Regions from separate parts of the Duffyella gerundensis genome, predicted to be linked through region 3. Evidence: predicted binding sites of a transcription regulator. Region 3 holds the regulator's gene; each other region holds the start of a gene.
The links. Region 3 encodes PurR, which represses purine synthesis genes. Its sites were predicted from a motif close to CANGCAAACGTTTGCNTG; they were not measured.
Positions count from the first base shown of each region.

Region 1: a site for PurR is predicted at 2,769-2,786, ahead of pyrC (dihydroorotase). Genes of this name have one in related genera too.
Region 2: a site for PurR is predicted at 2,554-2,571, ahead of tusA (sulfurtransferase TusA). Genes of this name have one in related genera too.

Region 1 covers NZ_LN907827.1:1,532,615-1,537,511, reverse strand. The annotation lists gene EM595_RS07070 (DUF480 domain-containing protein) at 1-379, opposite strand, end outside; gene rimJ (ribosomal protein S5-alanine N-acetyltransferase) at 398-991, opposite strand; gene grxB (glutaredoxin 2) at 1,370-2,017, shown strand; gene EM595_RS07055 (lipoprotein) at 2,153-2,716, shown strand; gene pyrC (dihydroorotase) at 2,851-3,897, shown strand; gene dinI (DNA damage-inducible protein I) at 4,001-4,243, shown strand; gene EM595_RS07040 (hypothetical protein) at 4,392-4,664, shown strand; gene bssS (biofilm formation regulator BssS) at 4,871-4,897, shown strand, end outside.
Region 2 covers NZ_LN907827.1:280,317-285,213, forward strand. The annotation lists gene iolG (bifunctional inositol 2-dehydrogenase/D-chiro-inositol 1-dehydrogenase) at 1-1, shown strand, start outside; gene iolE (myo-inosose-2 dehydratase) at 40-936, shown strand; gene EM595_RS01250 (DcrB family lipoprotein) at 992-1,549, opposite strand; gene EM595_RS01255 (7-cyano-7-deazaguanine/7-aminomethyl-7-deazaguanine transporter) at 1,677-2,342, opposite strand; gene tusA (sulfurtransferase TusA) at 2,642-2,887, shown strand; gene EM595_RS01265 (lysoplasmalogenase) at 2,913-3,542, opposite strand; gene EM595_RS01270 (DUF2500 domain-containing protein) at 3,715-4,080, shown strand; gene EM595_RS01275 (DUF1145 family protein) at 4,105-4,374, opposite strand; gene rsmD (16S rRNA (guanine(966)-N(2))-methyltransferase) at 4,364-4,897, opposite strand, start outside.
Region 3 covers NZ_LN907827.1:1,820,881-1,825,777, forward strand. The annotation lists gene cfa (cyclopropane fatty acyl phospholipid synthase) at 1-86, opposite strand, end outside; gene punC (purine nucleoside transporter PunC) at 390-1,571, opposite strand; gene punR (DNA-binding transcriptional activator PunR) at 1,676-2,587, shown strand; gene purR (HTH-type transcriptional repressor PurR) at 2,584-3,609, opposite strand; gene cydH (cytochrome bd-I oxidase subunit CydH) at 3,883-3,972, shown strand; gene EM595_RS08465 (C40 family peptidase) at 4,029-4,808, opposite strand.

The DNA of each region.
Region 1 (4,897 bases), 290 kb from region 3:
ATTCGTGCAGTCGACCGCTGCGGCTGCGCAGTTCGCCCGGCGTCTGCGCACCGCGTAGCAGCAGCAGCGTGACGATAGCCACCTCGCCAGCGGTGAATTTCAGATCGCCAAAAGCGGAGTTGCAGAAGCGCTGTTCATATTTCACCACCCGCTGGCCAAAGCCGCTTTGCGTGCTCAGCAGATGCTTTTTAACCAGCAGGTCGAGCGTGTCCTGCACCTGGCGTTCATTCAGCGTTAGCACCGGATCGCGGTTGGATTTCTGGTTACAGGCGGCCAGCACGCCGTTGATCGATAGCGGATACTGATCCGGCGTGGTGACCTGCTTCTCCAGCATGGCGCCAATCACCCGCGCCTCGTGGGCGGATAAATCAATTTTCATTTCACGTCCCTTAAAGGGTTAACTACCGCGCCGCTCTGACGTCCATTCTCGCCAGGTCAGCGCCGTTAACACATGGTCCTGCCAGCGCCCGTCGATCAGCAAATAATCTTTGGCGTAGCCCTCTTTCTCAAAACCCAGACGCGCCAGCAGGTTACCGCTGCGCGCATTGTGCGGCATGTAGTTTGCCATGATGCGATGAATTCGCTGCTGACGCTGCATATAGCCGATGGCGGCCTGCAGCGCTTCAAACATCAAGCCCTGCTGTTGCCATTTTTCGCCCAGCGAGTAACCGAGATAACAGGCGTGGAACGAGCCGCGCAGCACGTTACTGAAGTTGGCGACGCCGCGCACTTCGCTCTCCTGCTCATCCAGCAGGATGAAATAGTAGGCGCTGCCCTGACGATGCATATCGGTGATCAGCCCCAGCCGTGCCTGCCAGCCGGAAGGATAACAGTGGCTCTCATCACGCACCGGCTCCCAGGGCTTGAGGAAATCGCGGTTCTCCGCATAGTAGTCAGCCATTCGCCAAGCATCACGTTCATGAACCAGCCTGACCACTAAGCGGTCGGTGGTAAGACGTACCCGGGGAGCAGCAGAACGGTAGCCAAACATTTTCTCTCCTGAAGTTGTGGCCTGCAAAACGCATCGGTGATAGTGGGCGCAATGGGCAACGGCGGCGACAGCCAGCCGGGAAATCTCCGCGCCTGCGGTTAACTATAACCTTCAACAGGCACAAGGGTAAAACCACAGTTTCACTTTCGTGAGGCTGTCGCAAACAGGACAATTCTTACCCACCGCACGGCGAAACCCCTGAAAAAACCGTCCGCAGCTCAGCCGCTTAACCGGTTTCTCTTCGTCTGCGTTTGCCGTGCTGTTGATGGTCATCTGTCTGGCTACAACCGAAGCCGGGTTGACCTGCGCCCGTTCTCTTCCATACTTTATTGAGGCCATTACCAGGCCTGTGACCAAATACAACAAGGAGACGCTAACGTGAAATTATACATTTACGAACATTGCCCCTTTTGCGTAAAGGCACGCATGATTTTTGGTCTGAAGAACCTGCCGGTGGAACTGATCGTCCTGTCCAACGACGATGAAGAGACGCCGCGCCGCCTGATTGGGCAGAAAATGGTGCCGATCCTGCAGAAAGCGGATGGCAGCGCCATGGCGGAAAGCATGGACATTGTGCATTTTGTGGATAACAGCGACGGCCAGCCGCTGCTGACCGGCGGCACCAATGCCGCCATCGCCGACTGGCTACGCCGGGTCAATGGCTATGTCTACAAACTGATTACGCCACGCGTCGCTGAGGCACCCTTTGCCGAGTTTGATACGCCGGAAGCGCGCGCTTACTTCAAAAACAAAAAGGAAGCGACGATGGGCGATTTCAGCGAGCTGAAAAGCCATTCGGCCGGCCTGATTAAAAATATCAGTGATGATCTGCGCCAGCTCGACAAGCTGATCGTGCAGCCCAACGCGGTTAACGGCGAACTCTCTGAAGATGACATCAATCTGTTTCCGCTGTTGCGCTCGCTGACGCTGGTAGCCGGCGTGAATTACCCGTCGCGCGTGGCGGAATACCGCGACAACATGGCGAAACAGACGCAGATTAACTTGCTCTCCTCTATTGCGCAGTAACCTGCTGCGGGTGGCATTCTGCTGCCCGCTTTTCCCCCTTCCCAATCCTCTTCTTTACGCCTGCACCTGGTGACAGCGTGTCCGCCTTGAGGCAAGCTATGCGCCCTCACTATTTACTGACCAGATGAGCGTGCAATGAAAAAGATTATCGCCGGGGCGTCGATGCTGCTGCTGATGCTCTGCCTGAGCGGCTGTAACAAGCTCACGCAATACACCATCAGCGAACAGGAGATCAACCAGGCGCTGGCGAAACACAATAACTTCGAAAAAGAGGTTGGCGTATCGGGGCTGGTTAACGCGCATATTGTGCTCTCTCAGCTTAACAGCCAGATTGGCCGTCAGGATCCAGGCAAAGTGACGCTCACCGGCCATGCCGCCGTCAATATCACTTCGCTGTTTGGCCCACAGCAGGCGGAGATGCTGCTGACCATGCGCGCTCAGCCGCGCTTTGATCGCCAACAGGGCGCTATCTTCCTGCAGGATCTGGAGATCGTGCAGGTCGATGTGCAGCCGGAGAAAATGCAGCCGGTGCTGAAAACGCTGACGCCCTATCTGAACCAGTCGCTGAAAAGTTACTTCAACCAGCAACCGGCCTATCTGCTGAGCAGCGACCGCAGCAAGGCTGAAGCGCTGGCCAAACGCTTTGCCACCGGTATCGAAGTGAAGCCCGGCGAGTTGATCATTCCTTTTACGCAATAAAGTGATAGCCGCCCCGTAAAGGGGCTTTTTTATGTGATGGAGATATAAATGAGGTGCAATCGATTGCCTTGCCCCTTATGCTTATGTCCCGGCATAAAGTATCCCTGACATTTATCCTCGCCGGAGCCTGATTGATGACCGCACAACCCCAGCAACTACAGATTCGCCGCCCAGACGACTGGCATATTCATCTGCGTGATGATGCGATGCTGCATACCGTTTTGCCCTATACCAGTGAAGTCTGTGGCCGTGCGATTGTGATGCCCAACCTGGTGCCGCCGGTGACCAGCGTGGCCGCAGCCCGCGCCTACCGTGAACGCATTCTGGCTGCGCTGCCACAACAGCACCGTTTTCAGCCGCTAATGACCTGCTACCTCACCGATTCGCTGGATGCAGCAGAAGTGGAGCACGGTTTTCGTGAAGGCGTGTTTACCGCCGCCAAGCTCTATCCGGCGCACGCCACCACCAACTCCAGCCACGGTGTAACCAGCATCGCCGCTATTGCCAGCGTGCTTGAACGCATGCAGGCGATCGGCATGCCGCTGCTGATTCATGGCGAAGTCACCGACGCCCATATCGATATTTTCGACCGTGAAGCGCGCTTTATTGAAACGGTGATGATCCCGCTGCGCCAGCAGTTTCCGGGCTTAAAAATTGTCATGGAACACATCACCACCCGTGAAGCAGCACAGTATGTGCTGGAAGCCAATGATCTGCTCGGTGCCACCATCACGCCACAGCACCTGATGTTTAACCGTAATCACATGCTGGTGGGCGGCGTGCGGCCGCACCTTTACTGCCTGCCGATCCTCAAGCGCAATGTGCATCAACAGGCGCTGCGTGACGTGATCGCCAGCGGCAATCCGCGCTTCTTTTTGGGCACCGACACTGCGCCGCACGCCCGCCATCGTAAAGAGTCGAGCTGCGGCTGCGCGGGCGTGTTCAATGCGCCGGTGGCGCTGCCTGCTTACGCCACGGTGTTTGAAGAGATGGGCGCGCTAAGCCACTTTGAAGCATTCTGCTCAGAAAACGGCCCGCGCTTTTATGGCCTGCCGCTGAATGAAGAACGCATTACGCTGGTGCGCGAAGCCTGGACGGTGCCCGAGAGCATTGCGCTGGGCGAAGAGAGCCTAGTGCCCTTTTTAGCCGGTGAAAGCCTGAACTGGCGCGTCGCGCTGTAAATCTGACGGGAAGGTATCCGCCTTCCCGTTGTCTTCCGTTTCTTTCACTTGCGTGCTGCCGAACAATACTGTACAAATAGACAGTATATTCACGGAGGTCCTCATGCGTGTTGAAATTACCGTAGCAAAAACGCAGACGCTGCCGCCGGGCGCACTGGATGCGCTGGCAGAAGAACTGACCCGACGTTTGAACGAACATTTTCCCGACGATGAAGCGCACGTCAGCGTACGTTACGCCAGCGCCAACAACCTCACGGTGATGGGCAAAGGGAAAGAGGCGCGTGAGCAGGTGAGCCATATTCTGCAGGAAACCTGGGAAAGTGCTGACGACTGGTTTCCGCAATAACCGTTTTATTTTGTGCTGTTTTGCCGGGTGTCGCCATCCGGCTTTTTTATCCCGCTGCCTGCCTCGCCAGATCGCGTATCGCGATATAGACTCTTTTTATGCCTTCACCTATTCTTGCGCCTGTGATGACTTACAGGAGGTGTCTACCATGACCTATGAAAATCCCGAAGAGGCGATGACCTTTGGTGAATTACTGACGCTGATTGGCGATCAGCAACGCCGTTTGACCGTACTTGAAACTGCCTTTTCCTGGCTCCCCTTCTGCCTTGACGAACGTGCCAGCCAGCTGCTGTCGCACAGCATGCGTCTGGAATCGCAGAATCAGGAAAATGATGCGGCGTTGCAGACCCATTATGCCCGACTCGCCGAGGCGCTGGAAAAACGCACCGGCAGCAGTAAAAGTGAACCTGTTATTGAATAATTAATTGGCTTATTTATTACGCTGATTATTTTTTATGCGGTGTTTTCGCCGCATGAATATTTGCTTTATTCCTGCGCAAAACTATTTTATCGTGCCCTCGCAGTCCGGGTGTTCAACCCGTGTTATAATTAGCCCGCTGCTGTCAGAAAAAAGCCCGCATTGACCTCAATAGTACACTTCGTTTAACGAGTAATAAGGAGGTTATAATGGATAAGAACAAAGATGTTATTCAG
Region 2 (4,897 bases), 1.5 Mb from region 3:
ATTTCTCTCTCTGGACGCTTGCGTCTTCAGGAAACGATCATGAACAGTGAACGGGTAAAGCTGGCCATTGCGCCTATTGGTTGGACCAACGACGATATGCCGGAGCTGGGTAGCGAAAATACTTTCCAGCAAACGGTCAGTGAAATGGCGCTGGCAGGATTCACCGGCAGCGAAGTGGGCAGCAAATATCCGCGCGATCCGGCGGTGTTAAAACCGATGCTGGAAATCCGCGGCATACAGATCTGCAACGCCTGGTTCAGCACCTTCTTTGCTAATGGCGATAAGGCCAGAACCATTGATGAGTTCATCAATCACATGAACTTTCTGCACGCCATGGGCGCCAAAGTGATCGGCTGCTCTGAACAGAGCAAAAGCATTCAGGGCACCACGCTGGCGGTGTTTGATGACAAGCCGCATTTCACCGACGAAGAGTGGCGGCTAACCGCCGAAGGCTATAACGAATTAGCTGAAATCGCGGCAGAAAAAGGCATGCAGGTGGCGTTGCATCATCATATGGGCACCGGCATTCAAACGCGCGCTGAGATCGATCGCTTCCTGGCAGAAACCAACGACAACGTCTTTTTGCTCTACGATACCGGCCATGCCTATTACTCCGAGGGCAGCCAGCAGGAGATGTTAGCGATTCTGGATCGCTACCTGCCGCGTATCAATCACGTGCACCTGAAAGACGTACGCGATGATGTGGTAGCGCAGATTCGCAACGAGAAGAAGTCGTTTCTGGATGGCGTGCGCGCCGGTACGTTTACCGTGCCTGGCGATGGCGTGATCGATTTCCGTCCGGTGTTCGCGCTGCTGGATGAGCGTGGATACACTGGCTGGATGGTGGTGGAAGCTGAGCAGGATCCGGCGCTGGCCAACCCGTTTGAATATGCGGTAAAAGCACGAAAATATATTCGTGAAACCGCCGGGATCTAATCGGGTGATGCGGAGATAAAACGTGGGAAGGGCGGCATAATGCCGCCCTTTTTTATTACTTCAGCGTCACGGTATTAACGATATTTTCCGCTTCGGTCTGCGCCTGCTGCTGGTTGTCAGCGGGCAGGCTGATCTGCATGGTCAACAGCTTGCCGTCGACTTTGGCTAAAATCACCGATGACCAGGAAGACTGGTTCTTGGCAGACACCACAGAATCAAGACGCTGTGCTGGCTGGCCTTTCAGCGTGATCGCCTTGTTGCTGACCACCTGAAGCTGCGGGTCACGGTTGCGCTGCTGCGCTTCCAGTCGCTGCGCCAGCACGTCGAGGCCATCGTTGGTGGCATCGCCTTCAATGACGATAATCGCCTTTTCGCCGCCTTCATTGGCGTAAACGTGCATATTATTCGCCTGCGTGCCCAGCTTGCCGCTCTTGTCAGACATGCCTGCTGGCAGCGTAAAGCTCAGTTTGCCATCCATTAACGTGACATTTTGCGACGCCTGACTGGCGCTGGCGCCATTATCATCAGCGGCAGCCTTGTCCGTTTTTTGATCACAGGCGGCCAGACCGACCACCAGTAAACCAATTCCTATATATTTCGCTACGTTACGCATCAGGATCCCTTTATCAGTTTGCGAACAGGTGTGTTGCTGCAGCTATAGAATCTGAATCAGCCACTAAAAGCAACTCGCCATGAGTGACAGAATCTTAGCTGCTGACGCGCGGCTTCACCATGCTCCGCTAGCTGAAATTAAGCGCACGCCGCTCGGAACGTTCAGCCAGACGCTTCAGCGCCGCATTAAGCAGCACACCGTAAGCCGGCAGGAAGAACACCATGCAGATAAGCACCTTGAAGCTGTAATCCACCAGGGCGATCTCGACCCAGTTCTGCGCCATGAACGCATCGGTGCTTTTGTAGAAGGCGATAAAGAAGAACGCCAGCGTATCGCTGATGTTGCCGAGGAACATGGCGGCGGCAGGAGCAACCCACCACTGCGGCAGCGCGCGCAGACGGTTAAAGACGTGCACATCCAGAATCTGCCCCAGCGCATAAGCCATAAAGCTGGCGCAGGCGATACGCGCAACAAACAGGTTCATCTCTTTCAGCGCGGCGAACCCCTGCCACTGCCCTTCATAAAAGGCGGCGGAGACACAATAGGAGATCAGCAACGCCGGAATCATCACCGCCAGAATGATGCGACGGGCCAGCGGCGCGCCAAAAATGCGCACGGTGAGGTCGGTAGCGAGAAAAATAAACGGAAAGCTGAACGCGCCCCAGGTGGTATGAAAGCCGAAAATAGCGATCGGCAGTTGCACCAGATAGTTGCTGGAGATGATCACTAACAGATGGAACAGGGAGAGCCCAATCAGCGCATGCATACGCTGACGTTCGGTGAAACGAATCATGATAAGCCTTTTTTAAGTGGGGTTAGGGAACCCATTGGTCATTGTCTGCGATATCGCGCGGCAACGACGTTGCTGCGGCGTGACATCGCCAGCTATGGATAACGTGATCTATAAGCCAGCGCAGCGGTTGCTGCCTGCGCATAACAGCACAATTGCTCATAAAACGCGCCGCATCTTACCGCGACAGGGCGCTAATGCAATGGTTAATTTTAGCGCAAACGATATCGTTGACCACACGGCTTGCGCCCGGTGGCGTCAGGGGTAAAATGTGCGGCCATTCCCCCTGCGAGAGAGAGATGATGAGCGATATTTTCGCCGATGCTGATAAGACGTTGGACGCGCTTGGGCTGCGCTGCCCGGAGCCGGTCATGATGGTCAGAAAAACCGTGCGCCAGATGGCTGACGGCGAAACGTTGCTGATTATCGCCGACGATCCAGCTACCACGCGCGATATTCCCGGATTTTGTCAGTTTATGGAGCACCAGCTGATTGCGCAGCATACCGACAGCCTGCCGTATCGTTATCTGCTGAAGAAGGGATTATAAGGCGGCGCAGGGCCGCCTGGTGAGATTACAGCAGGTAGAGGGAACGCACGATCAGGAAGTGGCCGGCAAAATAGCAGGCGGCAACGATGGCGCTGTCTGCGGTAAAGCGACGGCGAAAGTGCGTGCCGAACCAGATGATATTGGCCAGCAGCAGCAGTGACGCGCCCGCAACCAGCGTGAAGGTGTAGTCGGTAGGCCGGAAGGTATATTGTTCGGCCGCCATCCAGACCATCACCAGCGTCATGCCGATAAAAGTACAGATTGGCCAGCGCAGATCTTCCAGTCGTGTCCAGATGGTGGCAATCAGCAGCGCACCGATGATCAGCAGCGCCAGCGGAATCGGCCAGAAGAAGGTCACGGTCATGTTGGCGGCAAAACTGATGGTGTAAAACAGGTGCGAAAGAAAGAACGCGCCCAGCGCCCACAGCATACGCTGGCGCGGCAGCAGCATCAGCGCATCGCCTGCCAGCGTCGCCACCAGGCCAAAGATGATTAAATAATCGGTGGTGGTGAGCGTCGGCGATTGCCAGGCCAGCGCCACTAACAGCAGCAGCGTAACCGGTTTAAAAACCCAGCGCTGCCATTGTGGCCCGCGGTAAGAGGCGTCAACGTAGAGCCATCCGGAGAAAAGTACGGCAAGAAAAGACCACAGCATTACCATTTCCTTTTAAGCAGGGCGGTGTGCCCGGTGAGTCAGATAAAATTCCCATAATGTCGCCTCAAGTTTAGGAGATGAGATCGCGATGTGACAATGGGCGTACTCTGGATGTATCCTTTTGGCCGGCGAAAAAGCCATTACCCGATTCCTGAATAGCGTGAGAGATATTATGAAGCCACCGATCCTCTTTTTTATCGTTCTGGCATGCATTGCGATTCTGGCTACGCGGCAGTTTATCAAGCAGCGTCGCGAGGCGGTGATCAACAATGCATCGCCGGTACGTTCACTGCCGGTCGAAGTGAAAAACAAGCAGGAGTTCCCCTCTCCCAACCGCCATTCGCGGCAGCGCGAAGTGATCGCCGGTGAAACCATGCGCTATGAAGCCTGGTTCCATCCGCTGAACGGCGCCGGTGATTTTAAGCTGCCGCTGTGCGCCAGTGATTATCATCAGATGGATAAAGGGGTGAAAGGCGAGCTGAAGGTACAGGGGTCGCGCTTCGTCAGCTTTACGCCCCAGCTGCACTCCGCACGTTAAAAAAAGGGCGCCGCGGCGCCCTTGTTACTGTTTGGGATAGTGCTTTTTCTGCCACGCCAGCAGTTCAAATACGCCGAAGAAGAAGATCTTCGCCTGCGTCAGGCCACTGAGCTTTGGCGCATCTTTGGGCTGCGTTGCGCGCAGCAGCACCAGTTGCAAGCCATGCATAATGACCATGAAAAACAGCGCCACGTTCACGAAGTAGGTCAGCGGTTTCGGAAAGGGATGAACCACGTTTAACAATAAAAAGGCCCAAACAAACAGCATTAACAGCCGACCGATATTAAGCCACATGCGTCTTCTCCTGACGTGATGCCTGACGAGCATAAAGACGATACGCAACCTGACCGGCAATTTTCTCGCGGTGCAGATTCCAGTTTACCGGCACGGGCGGCATGCCATTTTCCACTTCACTTTCCACGTAAATCAGCGCGTTCTCTGCCAGCCAACCATGCTGCTCCAGCAGGCTGAGCGTCTGTTCCAGCAGGCCTTTGCGAAAAGGCGGATCGATAAACACCACATCATGCGGTTCGCCGGCCTGTGCCAGCCAGCTCAGCGCATTGGCCTGCACCACGCGGCCATTCTGGGCATTCAGCGCGCTGAGGTTTTTTTGCAGCTGCTGAGCAACCGGCTTCTCCAGTTCCAGCAGCGTGACCGACGCGGCATAGCGTGACAGCGCTTCCAGCCCCAGCGCACCGCTGCCAGCGAAGCAATCCAGACAGCGCGCCTGCTGAATATCCGCTGACAGCCAGTTAAACAAGGTTTCGCGGACGCGATCGGTGGTAGGGCGCAGACCGGCGCTGTCAGGCACCGGTAA
Region 3 (4,897 bases):
ATACCGACGCCAGCCAGCATTTCATGTGCAATACGATACCAGTGATTCTCTTCCAGATTTACGTCTTCGATGCATGATGAACTCATAGCTTCTCCATCACCCGTATGATCAAAACTTGAGAAAAAGAATAGTCAATTTCTTTTCGTGTTGTGAGAGCACGCACGGAATTTCCATGCCCCTCGACATCGGCTTTTAACAGAGGTTTGAAAACAAAGAAAAAAATAAAACGTGTTGCGAACGCAGCACTGAAAAAAAATTTACAGCCGTAACGGCGCATATTGCTAGCCGTTATGTTACTGATTTTAGATAAAATAATGCCCCGAATGAGTATATGCTCACCCAGGGCAATATTCAATGCATTATTGTTAGCGTGCTAACTTTGTGGCCAATCAGGATTCAGCTAACACCTGCGCAGGACGTTCCGCTGAACGCTGCCACCAGTAACCCGCAGCCGCCAGAAAAACGGTGCTGAGCATGGCGATGCTGGTGGTCAACAGCGGATGCGTCAGCCATTGCGAAACCGCCATGCTGGCGACAAAGCAGAGGCCTAACTGAAGCATATTCTGCAGCGCTGCCGCTTTACCGGTAGCGTGCGGAAAAGGGGATAACGCACTCGCTACCACAATCGGATAAATTGCGCCGTTGGCCATCGCCATACCACAGAAGGGGATCAGCAGCATGGTGAGCGAAGGATTACCGCTCATCGCCACCATAAACAGGGCAATGATACTGACGCCGTAAAGCACAATCAGCCAGGGCAGCAGACGATCGCCGGTGGTGCGATTTAACGCGGCGCGACAGCTGTAACCGCCTACCAGAAACGCGATGGTTTGAGGAATATAACTCAGGCCGATATCACCAGGCGTCAGGCCCATATCGTGCAAAATAAACGGCGAACCGGTTAGCCAGGCAAAAAAGCTGGCCGAGCAGGCGGCATAAATCAGTACGTTACCGCTGTAGATAGCAGAACGCAGCAGCGTGGCAAAACCAGGCTGCGCCGTGTTGGGCTTGACGCTGCGATCTTTGCTTTTCAGCAGTGAAGTCGGAATCAGCAGCAGCAGGCCAATCGCCATCAGGGCGAGGAAAATCGCGCGCCATGAAAAATGCGACAGCAGCCACGCACCCAGCAAAGGCGCCAGCGCGGGCGACAGCGCCACCAGCGGCATAATGGTGGCGAACACCTTGTTAGACTTATGGGCTGGATACGTATCAACCACCAGCGCCTGCCAGCTAACGGCAGCAGCACAGACGCCCACCGCTTGCAGGAAACGTAATATCAGCATCCAGTGGGTATCCTGCACCCACAGCATGCCGCCACAGCCAACGGCAAACAGTGCCAAACCAGCCAGCAGCACCGGCTTGCGGCCGATGCGATCGGAAAGCGGGCCCCAAATCAGCTGGGCAACGGCAAAACCGGCCAGAAAAATCGACAGGCTGGCGCTGATCACCCCAGCTTCAGTGGCAAAATCCTGCTGCATCAGCGAAAAAGCAGGCAGATACATGTCGGTGGCCAGAAAGCCGAGCATGCTTAATAACGCGAGGTAAGGTAAGAAAAAAATATTCCTGGTCATGGGACGCTCATCAAAATTATTGTCGGCGCAGTGTAAAAGCATGCACAGCGCGTTGTGAAACGGTAATATTTGCCTCTGGCTTTGAAATTTTTTGCAGGCAAACAATGTGGTCTGAACATGGGTTAGAAGTGATTGATGCTGTGGCACGTACTGGCAGCTTCAGCGCCGCGGCGGAAGAGCTGCACCGCGTGCCTTCCGCTATCAGTTATACCGTGCGCCAGCTTGAGCGCTGGCTGGCTGTACCGCTGTTCGAACGGCGTCACCGCGACGTAATTTTAACCGCTGCCGGGGAACATTTTGTCGTCGAAGGCCGTTCTGTTATCAAAAAAATGCTTGCCACCCGACGTCAGTGTCAGCAGGTAGCCAACGGCTGGCGCGGCCAGTTGAGCATCGCCGTTGATTGTATTGTTAAGCCGCCACGCACCCGGCAACTGGTGTTGGATTTCTATCGGCATTTCCCGGATATGGAACTGTTAATCAGCATGGAGGTGTTCAACGGCGTCTGGGATGCGCTGGCTGACGGGCGGGTAGACGTGGCCATCGGTGCCACGCAGGCGATCCCGGTGGGTGGGCGCTTTGCCTTCCGCGATATGGGAACCGTTAACTGGCGTTGCGTGGTGGAAAAATCACATCCGCTGGCCAGCATCACGGGTGTGGTCAGCGATGATGCCCTGCGTGAGTGGCCGTCGCTGGTGATGGAAGATACGTCACGTGCCCTGACGCGTCGCACCACCTGGACGCTGGATAATCAGCGTCGACTGGTGGTGCCTGACTGGCAAAGCGGCGTGGAGTGTCTACTGGCGGGATTGTGCGTCGGCATGATACCGGCGCACATTGCTGCGCCGCTGGAGCGGGACGGCACCTTACAGGCGCTGCAGCTGGCCAGCGAGTTCCCGGGCAGCCCCTGCTGTGTCAGTTGGTCTGAACAACAGAGTTCCCCTGCGCTAAGCTGGTTGCTCGATTACCTTGGCGATCCGGCCACGCTGAACCAGGAGTGGCTGCAGGAAAGCCATTAACGACGATAGTCGAGGAAAGGGCCGTCGGCGACTGAACGACGTTCAATCAGCGTCGGTTGCACCTCAATGGTTTGCTGCTGCTCGCGTTTGCTGAGAATGCGCTCCAGCAGCATATCCAGCGCGGTAACGCCCAGCTGCTCTTTTGGCTGATGTACGGTGGTCAGGGCAGGCGTAAAATAGCGCGCATTGCGCACGTTATCATAGCCGATCACTGAAATATCCTGCGGCACGCGCAAACCCATCTCATCCGCGGCACAAATTGCGCCCATCGCCATGATATCGCCACCGCAGAACACAGCAGTTGGCCGCTGTTTTTGTGACAGGATCTGCTGCATCGCCTTGTAGCCCGACTCTGGTTCGAAGTCACCCTGGACGATCCACTCATCGCGCACGGCGATGTTGGCCTCATTTAACGCCTTGAGGAATCCCGCATGGCGACCGCCGCCAGTGTTACGTTCCAGCTGGCCAGGAATCGCACCGATATCGCGATGGCCGCGATCGATCAGATAGCGGCCCGCCAGATAACCACCGTGGAAGGCATTATCAAGTACGGTGTCGGTGAAATCGCCACGCGACTCGCTCCAGTCCATCACCACCATTGGAATATTGCGGTTCTCTTCCAGCATTTTAAGCAGGTCATCAGGATATTCAGAGCACATCACCAGCAGGCCATCGACGCGCTTTTGCGCCATCATCGACAGGTAGGCGCGCTGTTTTTGCAGGTCATTGTGGGCGTTGCCCAGAATCAATGTATATCCGCGATCAAAGCAGCGGTTTTCTACCGCCTCTATAATTTCGGCGAAATAGGGCGCTTCGCTTGAGGTAGCCAGCAGGCCGATCGACTTGGTGTGATTGACCTTAAGGCTACGGGCAACGGCACTCGGTGAGTAGTGCAACGTTTTGATTGCTGCCCATACCGCTTCGCGCGTCTCTTCAGCGACAAAGCGTGTTTTGTTGATGACGTGCGACACGGTGGTGGTTGAAACACCGGCCAGTTTTGCCACGTCTTTGATTGTTGCCATGGAAGTGCTACTCCTGCGCTTATCGCAAAGGGTTGATAAGCATAATGTTAAACGTTTGCGTCTGCGGAATGTAATGCGGCGCAACCGGCCTTAATTGCCGAAATAAACGCCAAAAATAGGGGGGTGACGTCGTTAAAAGCGCTAACAGCAGACAGGTCGCGTAATGTTGCGCAACGCGAAGGGCGAATTCTAGCAAGGCTGCTGCAAGAAAACGAGATGTTTACCCAGCGAGCAAGATAAATCTTACGATAAAAAGAGACCACGAGGATAACCATGAGCACTGATTTAAAAATGGCATTGTTGACTACCGCCGGCGCGCTGGCGGTAATCATTGCATTTAGCGTGACGGCAATTCTGCACTGACGCCGACAAAAAAGGCCGCATCAACGCGGCCTTTTTTTGTTGCGCAACAGCAGGTGTCAACGAATATTTTTCGGCGTCATCACGCGACGTGCGCCAACGTAATGGCGCTGCCAGTAATCTTCTCCCAGCGCTGTAATCTGAATATCTTTTCCGGTCCGTGGCGACTGAATGAATTTGCCATCGCCCAGATACACGCCAACATGGTCAGCAGCGCCGCGGTTGTTAATGCGGAAGAACACCAGATCGCCTTTTTGCAGCGATTCGCGGTCGATCTGAGCGGCATCACGCAAATGAAACATCTCGTTGGCGGTGCGCGGAATCTTATACTTAACCAGATCTTTATAGGCATACCATACCAGGCCGCTACAGTCGAAGCCGGTGTGCGGTGAGGCACCGCCCCACTGATAAGGTTTGCCCAGCTGACCCATCAGCTTATTCATCGCCGTTTCACGGGCTTTCTGATAGCGCGCGCGGTGTGCCTTGCTCATTTTCAATGGCGCCAGTTTTGCCGCGGCGGTTTCCGTCTCAGCGGCATCTGACTGGCGATGACGGCCGTAGCGTTTCAGTGAGCGAAGGGTAGTGCGGGATTTCGGGGTTTGCAGCGAAGCAGTTTGAACCTTGGTGCGTTTTTTAAGCTTTAATTTCTGTACGGCGGTGAGGCGTGACTTTTTCGTTGTGGTTTTTACCGCGCGCTTTTTGCGTCGGTCGTCATCGCGTGCCAGTTTCTTTTCTGCCTTGTGATGGGTGGCGTTGACGGGTGCCTGCGGCGACGCTTCAGCCACATTCATCATCAACTGGGCAAACGCCAGCACAAAAAGCGTAATTAATAGACGCATGAGTCGGTTACAGGTATAGGGCCCAATGAACAGCGTGAGCGAATAAATAGCATTAATCTGACCCGGCGGTCAGACCCGAGCAGCAATTC